DNA from 2 places in the Haemophilus haemolyticus genome. Region 1 is predicted to be linked to the other one. Evidence: riboswitches for the same ligand, from Rfam matches in the RefSeq annotation. Region 1 holds a riboswitch; the other holds the start of a gene.

The links. A riboswitch is a leader RNA that binds a small molecule or an ion and turns the genes downstream of it on or off. The one in region 1 is predicted to bind thiamine pyrophosphate.
Positions count from the first base shown of each region.
Region 2: it holds a riboswitch for thiamine pyrophosphate, as region 1 does, so the genes downstream of both, thiB (thiamine ABC transporter substrate binding subunit) here and DV428_RS07520 (ABC transporter substrate-binding protein) in region 1, are expected to answer to the same signal.

Region 1 is NZ_CP031243.1:1,553,472-1,561,268, forward strand. Features, by position in the region: gene fbpC (Fe(3+) ABC transporter ATP-binding protein FbpC) at 1-198, shown strand, start outside; gene DV428_RS07500 (M15 family metallopeptidase) at 233-913, opposite strand; gene dapE (succinyl-diaminopimelate desuccinylase) at 915-2,048, opposite strand; gene DV428_RS07510 (ArsC family reductase) at 2,076-2,420, opposite strand; gene htpG (molecular chaperone HtpG) at 2,499-4,379, opposite strand; gene DV428_RS07520 (ABC transporter substrate-binding protein) at 4,502-5,563, opposite strand; TPP riboswitch at 5,612-5,701, opposite strand; gene uvrD (DNA helicase II) at 5,822-7,797, shown strand, end outside.
Region 2 is NZ_CP031243.1:560,567-568,363, forward strand. Features, by position in the region: gene ispH (4-hydroxy-3-methylbut-2-enyl diphosphate reductase) at 1-766, shown strand, start outside; gene DV428_RS02935 (ComEA family DNA-binding protein) at 937-1,284, shown strand; gene copM (CopM family metallochaperone) at 1,313-1,690, opposite strand; gene DV428_RS02945 (EAL domain-containing protein) at 1,873-2,043, shown strand; TPP riboswitch at 2,082-2,169, shown strand; gene thiB (thiamine ABC transporter substrate binding subunit) at 2,222-3,220, shown strand; gene thiP (thiamine/thiamine pyrophosphate ABC transporter permease) at 3,225-4,841, shown strand; gene thiQ (thiamine ABC transporter ATP-binding protein) at 4,825-5,472, shown strand; gene bioB (biotin synthase BioB) at 5,591-6,595, shown strand; gene DV428_RS02970 (DUF799 domain-containing protein) at 6,649-7,326, opposite strand; gene DV428_RS02975 (DUF4810 domain-containing protein) at 7,323-7,733, opposite strand; gene DV428_RS02980 (CsgG/HfaB family protein) at 7,744-7,797, opposite strand, start outside.

The DNA of each region.
Region 1 (7,797 bases):
CTGTTTAAAACATCAGAAAATCCAACCGCACTTTTCAAAGGGCAAGTGAAACAAATTGAATTTAAAGGAAAAATTACCGCTGTTCAAATTGAAATTAATGGCTACGCAATATGGATTGAGAACGTTATTTCTCCCGATTTATCTATTGGCGATAATTTGCCTGTTTATTTACATAGAAAAGGGCTTTTTTATGCCTAAAAATAAAGCCTTATCTTCACAATAAGGCTTATTTTTAAACAATATATTCAGAAAAAATTCGTTCAATATTTGATATTAAACAGTCTACACCTAAAATATTTTCCCCTTTCCACGCCTGTTGCAAAATCTCTGGAGAAAATTGCTGGCTTGCCAATTCAGCTAACGGCAAATAACTGATATGCCAAGGCTCCCGCCCCACTTTCTTATTAGACTGCATATTTATAAAAGGCAAAGCAAAATCAAAGTGCGGTAAATTTTCCGTAAGAAATTCACTCAATTCAAAAAAGTAGCCGCCTTTTTCATATTCCCAAGGCTCCAGTTGTAAAGATTGCCCTTGTGGCAAAAGATCAGGATCGAAAATATCCACTTCCGTTCCCCAATGATGACGGCTAGCTGCTGGTAATGCAGACCAACGTAAAATCGCCTGACATTTTTGCCAGTCATCTAATTGGCTTAAATCTAATGCCTTTCCTGCGTCATCGTGTACTTTTCTCTCGCCCTTAAATTTGCTGTTCCAAATAAGCTGTTGGCGTTCAAAATCACGAAAACTGCTCGCAGGCTGTAAATTAAAGCCATTTTTTGTCGCACTTTGTTGCAACCCTTGAAATGCTTGCACAGCTTGCGTTTGCAAAAAATGATTTGAGGAATGAATTGCGGGTAAATTGACTAAATGCTCACGAGACTTTCCTGTAAGCATTTCTGGCGTTAATTTCATTTTAGCTATCCAATAAATTCACTAACATTTTGTGATAAATTTCACCGCACTTGCCAAGATCTTCTACACTGACACATTCATTGACTTTATGAATTGTTGCATTAAGTGGACCAAATTCCACTACTTCAGCGCCCATCAATGCAATAAAACGACCGTCTGACGTACCACCACCTGTTTCGGCCTTTGGCGTTATGCCTGTGATTTCCTCAATAGCGGAGGTTATCGAATCTAATAATTTACCCGGTTTTGTTAAAAACGGTTTACCTGATAAATTCCATTCAATACGATATTTCAAATTATGTTTTTCTAGCATTTCAGCCACTTTTTGCTTGATGATTTCATCCGTGACTTCTGTGCAATAACGCAAATTGAACTGAATATATAACTCGCCTGGAATCACATTATTACTTCCTGTGCCCGCATGAATATTAGCAATTTGTAGGCTTGTTGGAGGGAAAAACTCATTACCTTCATCCCATTGGTAAGTCGTTAATTCTTGCAAAAATAGCGCTGCTTTATGGATTGGATTTTCAGCTAAATAAGGATATGCCACGTGCCCTTGAATCCCCTGAATATAAAGATTTCCTGTAATTGAGCCGCGGCGACCATTTTTGACAACATCGCCTAAGTTTTTAGCACTCGATGGCTCTCCAACCATACAATAAGTAATTTTTTCACCACGAGCCGTTAAAGTCTCAACCACGCGTACAGTACCATCTTTTGCGGCGGCCTCTTCATCAGAGGTAATCAATAATGCAATGGTGCCTTTATGATTAGGATTTGCTTTTACATATTCTTCTGCTGCCACAATCATTGCTGCAAGGGAGCCTTTCATATCCGCTGCACCACGACCATAAAGCATGCCATCAATAATCTCAGCAGAAAACGGCGAATACGACCATTGATTTTCATCACCAGTAGGCACAACATCCGTATGACCTGCAAAAGCAATAACTGGCTCACCCGTTCCGTGTTTTGCCCACAAATTCAGCGTATCATTAAAAGGCATCCATTCAATTTGAAAACCTAATTTTTCTAAACGTTCGGCAATAATTTGCTGACAGCCCTCGTCATTTGGGCTAATAGACGGGCGACGAATTAAATCTTTCGCTAACAAAACCACTTTTTCTTTCATAAAAACTCCTAAGAAAATAACCGCACTTTAAGCAAATGTAGCCTGATATTCCTTTTCATTAAAACCAATTAATGCCTTTCCATCTTGTAAAATAATGGGGCGTTTAATCAAGGTTGGATTCTCTGCCAACACGGAAAGTGCGGTCGTTTTATCAAGGGAATTTTTAACTTGTTCATCCAAATTACGCCAAGTTGTACTGCGTTTATTTACCAACACATCCCAGCCAAATTGAGCTTCTGCCTGAGTTAAAAAATTCAAATCCAAACCATCAACACGGTAGTCGTGAAGTTTGTGTTCAATATTGTGATCCGCAAGCCATTTCAATGCTTTCTTCACTGTGTCGCAATTTTTAATGCCATAAACTGTAATCATATTTCACCTAAAAAAGAAAAATCCTCAATCTAATTAGACTGAGGATTTTAACCCTTATACTACTTCATCTCAAATGAATTAACCTAACAACTTATTGATACGTTTAATAAACACAGCTGGATTTTCCAAAGATCCGCGCTCTGCCAACATAGCTTGTTCGAGCAACAATTCTACCCAATCAGCAAATTCAGTTTCATCTGCAATATCAGCCACTTTTTTCACTAAATGGTGTTCTGGATTCAGTTCAAAGGTGTATTTTACTTCTGGAACAGGTTGCCCTGCGGCTGCAAACAATTTCGCCATTTGGGTCGTCATTTGATCATTATCTGTAGAAACCACCGCTGGTGTATCCGTTAAATTATGAGTTAAACGCACCGTTTTCACCCGTTCGCCAAGCAAGTTTTTCACACGCTCAATAAAACTACCAAAGGCTTCATCTTGTTGTTTTTGCATTTCAGATTCTTTATCTGCTAAATCGCCTAAATCCAAATCGACTTTCGTGATACTTTGTAACGGTTTACCGTCGAATTCAGTTAAATAGCTTAACATCCATTCATCAATGCGATCGGAAAGCAATAAAACCTCAATGCCTTTTTTATTGAATAATTCCAAGTGCGGGCTATTTTTCGCTGCAACATAGCTGTCCGCTGTAATGTAATAGATAGCTTTTTGCCCCTCTTTCATACGCGAGATGTAATCTTCTAAAGAGACAGTTTGCTCACTGCTATCATTATGTGTCGAAGCAAAACGCAATAACTTCGCGACAGTTTCTTTGTTAGCAAAATCTTCTGCAGGGCCTTCTTTTAAGACTAAACCAAACTCTTTCCAAAATTGAAGATATTTTTCTGCATCATCTTTTGCTAATTTTTCTAGCATTTGTAATGAACGCTTAGTTAATGCTTTGCGTAATGCAGCCGTAATTTTGTTATCTTGTAGAATTTCACGAGATACATTTAATGGCAAGTCATTACTATCGATTAAACCACGCATAAAACGGAGATAATTCGGCATAAATTGCTCAGCATCATCCATAATAAATACGCGTTGAACATAAAGTTTTAAGCCGTGTTTATGTTCGCGATTAAATAAATCCCAAGGTGCTTTAGCTGGCACATAAAGCAAACTAGTATATGCTTGATTTCCTTCAACTTTGTTATGCGCCCAAGTCACAGGATCAGCAAAATCATGGCTTAAGTGTTTATAAAACTCTTTGTATTCCTCATCGGAAACATCATTTTTAGAACGCGTCCAAAGTGCATCGGATTTATTAATTTTCTCCCATTTTTCACCGCACTCTTTGCCTTCATCATCATATTCTTTCGTTAGCATTTCTACCGGCAAGCCAATATGGTCAGAATATTTACCGATAATTTCACGCAAACGCCATTCGTTTAAAAATTCTTTTTCATCTTCACGTAAGTGCAAAATCACATCTGTGCCACGGGATTTTTTCTCAATATCCGCCACAGAATATTCGCCTTCGCCAGCAGATTCCCAAAGTACGGCTTTATCCGCCTCTTCGCCAGCCGCTCTAGTTTTTACAGTCACTTTATCTGCCACAATGAAAGCTGAATAAAAACCCACACCAAACTGCCCAATAAGCTGGCTATTTTTTGCTTGATCTTGACCAAGTGCGGTTAAAAATTCTTTTGTTCCTGATTTTGCAATCGTCCCCAAATGATCAATTACTTGCTCACGAGTCATACCAATGCCGTTATCGCTAATTGTGATAGTGCCTTTATCCGTATCAAAGCTCACGCGCACACGCAAGTCGCCATCGCCTTCATATAAAGCAGGGTTGGAAAGTGCTTTAAAGCGTAATTTATCTGCCGCATCAGAGGCATTAGAAATTAATTCACGTAAAAAAATCTCTTTGTTGGAATACAAAGAATGAATCATTAATTGGAGTAGTTGTTTGACTTCAGATTGAAAGCCACGAGTTTCTTGATTTTGTGACATAATTTTTTCCTTCATAAAGATAAAAATTGAACGTCACAGATATAAGAATAAAAAGAAAGATTTCAAGGGGGAAAGAAAAATACGGTGAATTTTCACCGCACTTTTTCTTGGGCTAACATCAATTACTCTTTTCTTTCCTTCACATTTTCAACCCAGCGTTCTATTAATCGTTTCGCCTCTTGATCTGAACCAAATTTGATGAAATCAATATCAATCAATTTAAGTTTCGCAGGATCTGAAAGATGTGGATGCGCTTTAGCATGAATATTTGTTGGCAGTTGGTAAGAATCCGCATCACGCCAAGGAATTTCTTGGGCTTCAGCAGAAAGAACAAAATCGACAAAGCGTTTAGCATTATCTAAATTGCGTCCATTTTTAATGATACTGACTGCCCCTAACGTATAGCCTGTGCCTTCGCAAGGTAAAGCACCAATAACCGGTGCGCCTTTATCCTTTTCACGCACATAAGTATGCATAAAACCAATATCAACAGCGGCTGCGCCCGTAGAAATATTAGCCGTTGCTAATCCAGTTTTCGTGTATTGAGCAATGTTTTTGTCAAGTTCTTTCAAATAAGCAAAGGCTTTATCTTCGCCCATAATTTCAATTAAAGTTGTAAGAATAGTGTAGCCAGTGCCCGATACTCGAGGATCTGGATATTGAATTAACCCTTTAAATTCTGGTTTTAATAAATCAGCATAACATTGAGGTTTCGCGATATTTTTTTCAGCTAGCAGTTTTTCATTCATCCCAATGCCAAGCTCCATAAGATAAATAATCGACGTGGTATCGCCACGTTGTTCCGTGAGCTTTTTGAATTGAGGCATAATTTCTTTTTGCAGAGGCGAACGATAAGTTTCTAACAAACCAGCATCTCGAGCTTGAAAGTGCGGTTCCAATGTACCACCATACCACACATCTGCTTGGGGATTTTCTTTTTCGGCTTTGATTTTGCCTAATACAGTCCCTGTGCTATTACGCACAAACTGAGTGTCCACATTATATTTTTTGCTAAAAGCGTGAGCGACTTTTTCACAAGTCGTGTTTTGGACGCTGCAATAAAGCACTAATTTGCCTTCTGCTTGAGCAGGAGTTGATAAACTTAATCCTAATAAGCTGCAACCAAGCATGCTAGAAAGTGCGGTCAATTTAAAAGAATTTTTTAAAGAAAAAGAGAGTGTCATGATGCATCCTTACTTATATAAATACAGAAAAAAGTAAGTCAGCCCTTTAAGGAGGAGAGATTAGTTTCCTACGCCAGTGCTAACTGTTTCAGGTTCACGGGTATTTTCTCAGCGATGCTCGCACCCCGACTAACCGCGAATCAATATAAGTTGTAATACTATTTTTGTAAAGTCGGATAAGTTTATGATTTTCTTGATTGTGATATAAAAAAATTAGACTTATAATTCCTGTAAATTTGAACAGATAAAAATTTCATCATGGATATTTCTGAATTACTTGACGGACTTAACGATAAACAACGCGAAGCCGTAGCTGCTCCTCTTGGTAATCACTTAGTGCTAGCGGGTGCAGGCTCTGGCAAAACCCGTGTATTGACGCACCGTATCGCTTGGTTAATTGCGGTAGAAAATATTTCTGAGGGCAGCATTATGGCTGTGACGTTTACCAATAAAGCAGCAGCAGAAATGCGTCATCGTATTCAAGCTACCCTTGCCAAACACGCACAACATCAATTATTTGGTATGTGGATTGGCACCTTCCACAGCATTGCCCATCGTTTATTGCGAGCCCATCATTTAGATGTAGGATTACCACAAGATTTCCAAATTTTGGATTCAGAAGATCAACTGCGTTTAATTAAACGGTTATTAAAATTACATAATTTTGATGAAAAAGCTTTTCCGCCTAAACAGGCTTGTTGGTACATCAATAACAAAAAAGATGAAGGATTGCGACCAAACGACATTGAAGATTTTAATGATCGCCAAGAACGTGAATGGATTAAAATTTATCAGATCTATCAAGACACTTGCGATCGCGCAGGATTGGTTGATTTTGCTGAATTATTAATTCGAGCCTATGAATTATTTGAGAAAAAACCATTAATTTTGCAACGTTATCAACAACGTTTTCAGCATATTTTGGTGGATGAATTTCAAGACACCAATAAAATTCAATATAAATGGATCAAAATTCTTGCTGGAAAAACAGGCAAAGTCATGATTGTGGGCGATGATGATCAATCTATATACGGTTGGCGTGGCGCACAAATCGAAAATATTCAAAAATTCTTGAAAGATTTTAAAGCCGAAACAATTCGTCTTGAACAAAATTATCGTTCTACCGCCAATATTCTAAACAGTGCAAATGAATTGATTGCCAATAATAGTGATCGTCTTGGTAAAAATTTATGGACAGAGGGAGAAAAAGGTGAGCCTGTGGGTATCTATGCCGCTTTTAATGAATTAGACGAAGCTAAATTTGTTGCCTCACAAATTCAGGATTGGGTAGAAAATGGCGGAAAACTTGATGATTGCGCCGTGCTTTATCGCAATAATAGTCAATCACGGGTTATTGAAGAAGCCTTAATTCGTTGTCAAATTCCATATCGTATTTATGGCGGTATGCGCTTCTTTGAACGCCAAGAAATTAAAGATGCGTTAGCCTATCTTCGTTTAATTAATAATCGTCAAGATGATGCGGCTTTTGAACGTGTCATTAATACGCCAACCCGTGGCATTGGCGACCGCACTTTAGATATATTGCGTAACTTAACACGGGAACGCCAAATTACCTTATGGCAAGCAGTACAAGTCGCAACACAAGAAAATATGTTGGCTGGGCGAGCCTCAACAGCATTATTGCGTTTCCAGGAATTAATTAATTCACTACAACTTGATACTGCAGAAATGCCGCTTTTCGCACAAACTGATTTTGTGATTAAACATTCAGGTTTATATGATATGTATCAACAAGAAAAAGGCGAAAAAGGCGAAGTTCGTATTGAAAACTTGGAAGAATTAGTTACCGCAACCCGTGAATTTATTAAACCTGATGATGCGGAAGAAATGACCGAACTCACTGCCTTTTTAACTCACGCTTCCTTAGAAGCTGGCGAAGAACAAGCCTCGCCTCATCAATCCTGTGTAGAAATGATGACATTGCACTCTGCGAAAGGCTTAGAATTTCCTCGTGTGTTTATGGTGGGCGTAGAAGAAGGTTTATTCCCAAGTTTCCGTTCTTTTGAAGAACCTGGGCGTTTAGAAGAAGAACGTCGTTTAGCTTATGTGGGTATTACTCGCGCGAAGAAAAAACTGACCATCTCTTATGCGGAAAGCCGTCGGTTATATGCCAAAGAAGAACGCCATTTGCCATCACGTTTTATTGCAGAATTACCGCAAGAATGTATCCAAGAAATTCGTTTACGAGGAACTGTCACGCGTGCGATGAACCT
Region 2 (7,797 bases), 980 kb from region 1:
AAGCGAGGTGCCTGATGGTGCTATCGTTATTTTTTCTGCGCATGGTGTATCTCAAGCGGTTCGACAAGAAGCGAAAGATCGCAATCTCAAAGTATTTGACGCAACCTGTCCTTTGGTGACTAAAGTGCATATGCAAGTTGCGCGCGCAAGTCGAAAAGGAACAAAAGCGATTCTGATTGGGCATAAAGGGCATCCTGAAGTTGAAGGCACAATGGGGCAGTATAGCAACGAAGATGGCGGGATTTTCCTGATTGAAAAAGTAGAAGATATTGCGCGCTTGCCAATGCAAGAAAATGATGATTTAACCTTTATGACGCAAACGACGTTGTCGCTAGATGATACGGCTGAAACCATTGCTGCATTAAAGGAAAAATATCCCGCTATTCAAGGGCCACATAAAAACGATATTTGTTATGCGACAACCAATCGTCAAGAAGCGGTGCGAGAATTGGCAAAATTATCAGATTTAGTGTTGGTTGTGGGGTCTAAAAACTCATCAAATTCAAATCGTTTAGCTGAATTGGCTTCTCGTATGGGGGTTAAATCACAGCTTCTTGATGATCCTTCCGATATTCAAGCTGATTGGTTTAATGATGTGAAAACCATTGGGATTACAGCTGGCGCGTCTGCGCCAGAAGAATTAGTCCAATCGATTATTTCTCGCTTAAAAGAGTTTGGTGCGAATACCATAGAAGAACTACAAGGTTTAGAAGAAAATATGTTCTTTGAGGTTCCAAAAGAGCTGAGAATAAAAGAAGTTAACTAATCTTAAGGGCTTGTTGTAAATGATAAGCCCTTTGTTTTTTCATTCAAATTAAGAATTTTTGCGATCTGAATCGCAGAAGTGCGGTAAGAATCTTGAGCGTTTTCTTGAAAGCATAAAAAATGGCTCTGTTGATATGCTCATCAACATGTTCATATTAAAAGGAAACCTATATGAAATTAATGAAAACATTATTTACTTCAGTTGTATTGTGTGGCGCGCTGGTTGCCTCTTCGGCTTTTGCTGAGGAAAAAACTGCAGAGCAGGCTGTTCAACCTGTTGTGGCTACTCAAACTGAGGCTCAAGTTGCACCGGCTACTGTGAGTGATAAATTGAATATCAATACGGCAACCGTTAGTGAAATTCAAAAAGCCTTAACAGGAATCGGTGCTAAAAAAGCAGAAGCGATAGTGCAATATCGTGAAAAACACGGTAATTTTACGAGTGCTGAACAGTTATTAGAAGTGCAAGGAATTGGTAAAGCAACACTTGAAAGAAACCGTGATCGAATCACTTTTTAATTTTAAAACCTCTTATGGATGCCCTGTTTTACAGGGCTTTTTTATTGTGCACTTTAAGCCATTTTTGCATTTGTTCAATTTCCGCTTGTTGTGCGTTAATAATATTCTCAGCAAGCTTACGCATCTCTGGATCTTTTCCGTATTTTAATTCAACTTCCGCCATTTTTACTGCGCCAATATGGTGTGGCAACATACCTGCTGCAAAAGCAACATCAGGATCTTGATATTGCATAGCAGCCATCATGTTCTGATGCATTTGAGTCATACCTTGCATTAATTCTTGTTGCATTGCAGAACTTGCCGACATTGGCATATTCATGTGTGCTTTATGCGGTTGTTCATTAGCTTGGGCACAAATTGAAACTGCAGCAGCGCTAAGTGTGATAAAAGTCATAAGTTTTTTCATGTTTTTCTCCTATGTGATAACTGAATGAGCACGAATCATAAACCTTGACCTAAGGTTAAAGTCAATATTTATTCCGAAAATTTTTGGTGAGATATTAAAATAAGACAATGTTTGATATGAAGGACAGAATTACGAAGCAAAAATTTGTACTTACCACGGGCAATAAAGAAAAAGTAAAAGAAATGGCAGATGTATTAGCTGATTTTGGTTTTGAAGTCATTGCTCAGACAGATTTAGGCATTGAAAGCCCAATCGAATCACTTTTTAATTTTAAAACCTCTTATGGATGCCCTGTTTTACAGGGCTTTTTTATTTTTTCAGAAAGAAAATGTAGAAAGTTTATTTCTTTTTAAAAATCCGTTGGCAATCTTAGTAAATTTTAATACACTAAAAAGCCTAGTCGGGGTGCAATATGCTGAGATCATACCCGTGAACCTGAAACAGTTAATACTGACGTAGGAAACTAGGAATACAACCTTATCTCCTTCCCGTCATTGTTGCTGCCTTTTTGATATAAATAAGGATGTAATAATGAAACTTCTTAAATTAACCTTAATTTCTACCGCACTTTTTTCCACCGCAGCATTAGCCCAATCACAACAAAGTGTGAATATATATAGCTATGATTCTTTCACTTCTGAGTGGGGAGCTGGTCCAAAAGTAAAACAAGATTTTGAAAAAGCGCACCCACAATGCGCTATTAATTTTACGCCTTTTGAAAGTGGTGGTGTGTTGCTTAACCGTGTTCGTTTAGAAGGGAAGAAAACAAAAGCGGATATTGTATTAGGTTTAGATAACTTTGTTTTAGAACAAGCTGAAAAAACAGATATTTTCACGCCAAATAAAGTAGATTTAACTCAACTTGATCTACCAACTAAATGGACGAACAAAACCTTCTTACCTTTCGATTTCGGTAACTATGCTTTTGTGTATGACAAAACTAAATTACAAAACCCGCCGGAAAGTTTGAAAGAATTGGTTGAACGCCAAGATATCCGTATAATTTATCAAGATCCTCGCACCAGCAGTGTGGGTCGTGGTTTATTGGTTTGGATGAATGCAATTTATCCTGCGGACAAAATTCAATCTGCTTGGAAAGAGTTGGATAAGCATACGGTAACAGTAGGTAAAGGCTGGTCAGATACTTACGGTGCATTCTTAAAAGGAGAAGCTGATTTAGTATTAAGTTACAGTACATCGCCACTTTATCACCAACTTTTTGAGAAAAAAGATAATTATGCAGCGACAGATTTTGCGGAAGGGCATATCACTCAAGTGGAATTAGCGGCTCGAGTCGCCAACCATCCAAATCAATGTGCGGATGATTTTATGGCATTTTTAATTTCACCTACGGCACAAAAACATATTGTGACAGCCAATATTATGTTGCCAGTCATTCAAGGTGAAATTGAGCCGCACTTTGATGCGCTTAAAGCTCAACAAAAAACTCAAACTCCAATCAATCCAATGGTGAATGCCGAACAATTAAAAAATTGGATTAGCACTTGGCAAACCACATTAACAAAATAGTTTGATGTTGCCGTTATTTCATCATCCACAACTCCGCCCTCGTCATTATGTGGGCGGTGTTGTTGTCATTAGTTTCATTACTCTTTTTTATGGTAGCGCCTTAAGTTCGATCTTTGCATTGGGCGATGAATTACAATGGAAAACTTGGTTCACGGATGATTACCTACAGCATCTGATTTTTTTCAGTTTTGGGCAAGCCTTACTTTCTACCATTTTATCTATTTTTTTTGGTCTGCTCCTCGCTCGAGCATTGTTTTATCAACCATTCTCAGGAAAAAAGTGGCTATTAAAATTAATGTCGCTAACCTTTGTTTTACCTGTTTTAGTTGCAATTTTTGGTTTGATCGGCATTTATGGTTCTAGTGGTTGGTTAGCTTGGTTTGCTAACCTTTTGGGAATGACATGGCAGGGACATATTTACGGGCTCTCAGGTATTTTAATTGCCCATCTTTTTTTCAATATTCCACTGGCTGCGCAACTTTTCTTACAAAGTTTGCAAAGTATCCCTTATCAGCAACGTCAGCTTGCAGCCCAGCTTAATTTGCAAGGTTGGCAATTCGTGAAATTAGTGGAGTGGCCTGTTTTTCGTCAGCAATGTTTGCCCACATTCAGCTTAATTTTTATGCTTTGCTTCACCAGTTTTACCGTTGTTCTTACACTAGGCGGTGGGCCTCAATATACAACATTAGAAACAGCAATCTACCAAGCGATTTTATTTGAATTTGATCTGCCAAAAGCAGCACTTTTTGCCATGCTGCAATTTGTATTTTGCTTAGTTTTATTCAGCTTAACATCGCGTTTTTCACCTTCTAATCAAAATGGCTTGAGTAATCGTAATCCTTGGTTTGAGAAGCCTAAAAGTGCGGTCAGAATTTTCTATGTTTTTGTCTTGCTTGTTTTCGTATTTTTTCTTTTTTCGCCAATATTGAACATTCTTATCAGCGCATTGAGTTCACCAAGTTTGCTCACAGTTTGGCATAATTCTCAGCTCTGGCGTGCGTTAGGCTATTCTCTTTCTATTGCGCCCTTGTCCGCATTACTTGCATTAACGATGGCGATTGCCTTGCTACTTTTATCACGCCGTTTAGAATGGTTACATTATCAGAAAATCGCTCAATTTATTATTAATGCAGGAATGGTAATTTTGGCAATCCCGATTTTAGTGCTCGCAATGGGGTTATTTTTATTATTACAAGAGCGTGATTTTTCAAATATTGATTTGTTTATTATCGTTGTATTTTGCAATGCGTTAAGTGCAATGCCTTTTGTTTTACGTATTTTAAGCGCATCTTTTCATAACAATATGCGTTATTACGAAAATCTGTGTAATAGTCTGGGAATTGTAGGTTGGCAACGTTTTTATCTGATTGAGTGGAAAACCTTGCGCGCACCGCTGCGTTATGCTTTTGCTTTAGGTTTAGCGTTATCTCTGGGCGATTTTACGGCGATTGCGTTATTTGGCAATCAAGAGTTTACTTCTTTACCGCATTTGTTATATCAGCAGTTAGGTAATTATCGTAATCAAGATGCAGCTGTAACCGCAGGGATTTTATTATTGCTTTGTGGCATATTGTTTGCCTTTATTCACACACATAGGGATGCTGATGATTTATCTAAATAATGTGATTTTGAATGATAAAACCTTGCCGATGTGCTTTAATTTGAACGTTAAGGCTGGCGAACGTGTTGCAATTATTGGCGAAAGTGGCGCAGGGAAAAGTACCTTATTGAATTTAATTGCTGGGTTTGAATTTCCTGCTCAAGGAGAAATTTGGTTAAACGATAAAAATCATACGCGTAGTGCGCCTTACGAGCGTCCTGTTTCCATGCTATTTCAAGAAAATAATTTATTTCCTCATTTAACCGTACAGCAAAATCTTGCGTTGGGTTTAAAACCCTCTTTAAAATTAACCGCACTTGAGCAAGAAAAAATTGAACAGGTCGCTTGTTCTGTAGGATTGGGCGATTATTTGCAACGTTTACCGAATTCTCTTTCTGGTGGTCAAAAACAACGAGTGGCATTGGCGCGTTGTTTGTTGCGAGATAAACCCATCTTGTTATTAGATGAGCCTTTTTCCGCATTAGATCAGAAACTTCGTGTAGAAATGCTTGCTTTAATCGCTAAACTTTGTGATAAGAAATATCTGACGTTGTTACTTGTTACTCACCAACCATCGGAATTAGTTGGTACGATAGATCGAGTATTGCTGGTGGAGAATGGTCAGATAAGTCAATTGCAAAAAGAGACGTAAAATTGCATAGACTTTATAACCGATGAATCTATTTATGGCTATAGATACTAGCCTATAAACTGAATGAATTAAGATACAAAAATGCGGTTATTATTCACCGCACTTTCAAAGGAAAAATATGTTAACTGAAAAACTACAAATTAACTCCATTACACCACATCCAAGCGTTGAATATTGGTCTGTTTGCAAAGTTGAGGCGTTATTTGAAACGCCATTTTTGGAATTGGTTTACCGCGCTGCGCAAGTTCATCGCAAGCATTTTAATCCTCGAGCGATTCAGTTATCCACGTTAATGTCTATCAAAACGGGAGGATGCCCAGAAGATTGTGGTTATTGCCCTCAATCAGCCCGTTATCATACTGGCGTAAAAAATCAGCAGTTATTAGATGTTGATGAGATCGTCGCGAAAGCAAAAATTGCGAAAGCGCGTGGAGCAGGGCGTTTTTGTATGGGCGCAGCTTGGCGAGGTCCTAAGCCAAAAGATATTGAGAAAGTCACAGAAATTATTAAAGCAGTGAAATCGCTCGGTTTAGAAACTTGCGGTACTTTTGGTTTATTGCAAGACGGTATGGCAGAAGATTTAAAAGAAGCGGGATTAGATTATTACAATCATAATCTTGATACCGCGCCAGAACATTATGCAGAAGTGATTGGTACTCGTCGTTTCGATGATCGCCTTAGTACGTTAGGAAAAGTGCGCAAAGCTGGATTAAAAGTGTGTTGTGGCGGCATTGTGGGGATGAATGAAACCCGCAAAGAACGCGCTGGATTAATCGCGAGCCTTGCAAATCTTGATCCGCAACCTGAGTCAGTGCCGATTAATCAACTCGTTAAGGTTGAAGGTACACCGTTAGCCGATGCGGAAGAATTAGATTGGACAGAGTTTGTGCGCACTATTGCTGTCGCGCGTATTACTATGCCAAAAAGTTATGTTCGCCTTTCTGCAGGCCGTAGTGGTATGAGTGAAGAAATGCAAGCGATGTGTTTTATGGCGGGTGCAAATTCTATTTTCTATGGTGATAAATTACTTGTCACTGGCAATCCAGAAGAAGATGGCGATCAGTTATTGATGGCAAAATTAGATTTAGAGCCAGAAAATGCGGAAAATAAAAAAGCTTCTTGAATATCAAGAAGCTAATTATTTAAGGGGCTGGCGTAGATTAGCCCCTAACTTTTTTATTTTTGTTGAGGCTGTAATTGTGGATCTTGTCCATACAATGGATGTCTCGGACCATAAAGCAAACAACCATTGCAAGGTCCATTAAGCATATTTCCTGTCGCCCACGCAGCAACTTTGTACCCTTTATCGGATACATTGTTCGCAATTTGTTTTACTACAGCAGTAATTAGCATTGCGATGGCATTACCGTTGTTATTGCGATCTGCATCGTCTGCGTAGCCTGTACCTTCCCATAAGATTTTACCACTACGTAAATCAACAAGTTTACCACTTACTCTTACTTTAGTAACACTATCAAATACTTGGTAATTCACACCGTAATCATCTACATTAATGTAAAGAACTGCATCAGCACCAAAAATATCACGTAATTTTTGTGGATTTACATTATGGATTTCTTGAGCCTGTGTTAAACCATTGTGTTTAAAAGTTTCATACACAAGCGCAGGAGGGAAAACATAATACCCATCTTCCGCCAATGGAGAAATTGTATGTGCCAATACAGCGGGAGAACCTTTAACATCATTCGTTGTATCCGTAGGAAGTAATACCAAGATAGAACGCGGTTTACTTTCTTGATAGTTCGTATAGTCATAAGGCGTTGGCTTCATTGTTGAACAAGCAGAAAGCAAAAGTGTACAAGCCATTACTAAATAGAGAGAGATTTTTTTCATTTTTTCGCTCCTTTTTTCACTTTTTTACTTCCAGTGCTTTCTGTATTCGTATCCACTTTTTTTCCTTTATTTAACAAGAAGTTAATATATTGAGTTGATTCAGGAAATAAAGTCATTTCTTTCTGATAGGCTTCTGCCATTTTGCCAGCATTGCCTAATTGACCATATAAAAGACCAATCTGCGCATACAGACCAGGCGGTACTTTTTTACCGCTATCAAGCTGAGCGATTTCTTCTAATTTCTGAAGCTGTTCTTGTGGATCGCCGTCTTGAGTTAGATATTGGTATACGGAAGCTGGATAGCTATCTCCATTCCAAGTATACAATGTATTTGGTTTACTGCCTGATGAACAGGCAGTCACCACAGCAACAGCTGATAAACAAATAAAAAGTTTTAGTTTATTCATAATAAAATCCTTAATTTGAAGGCTTCCATTGACCTGATTCAACACCAGAAACAAGGTTATTTAC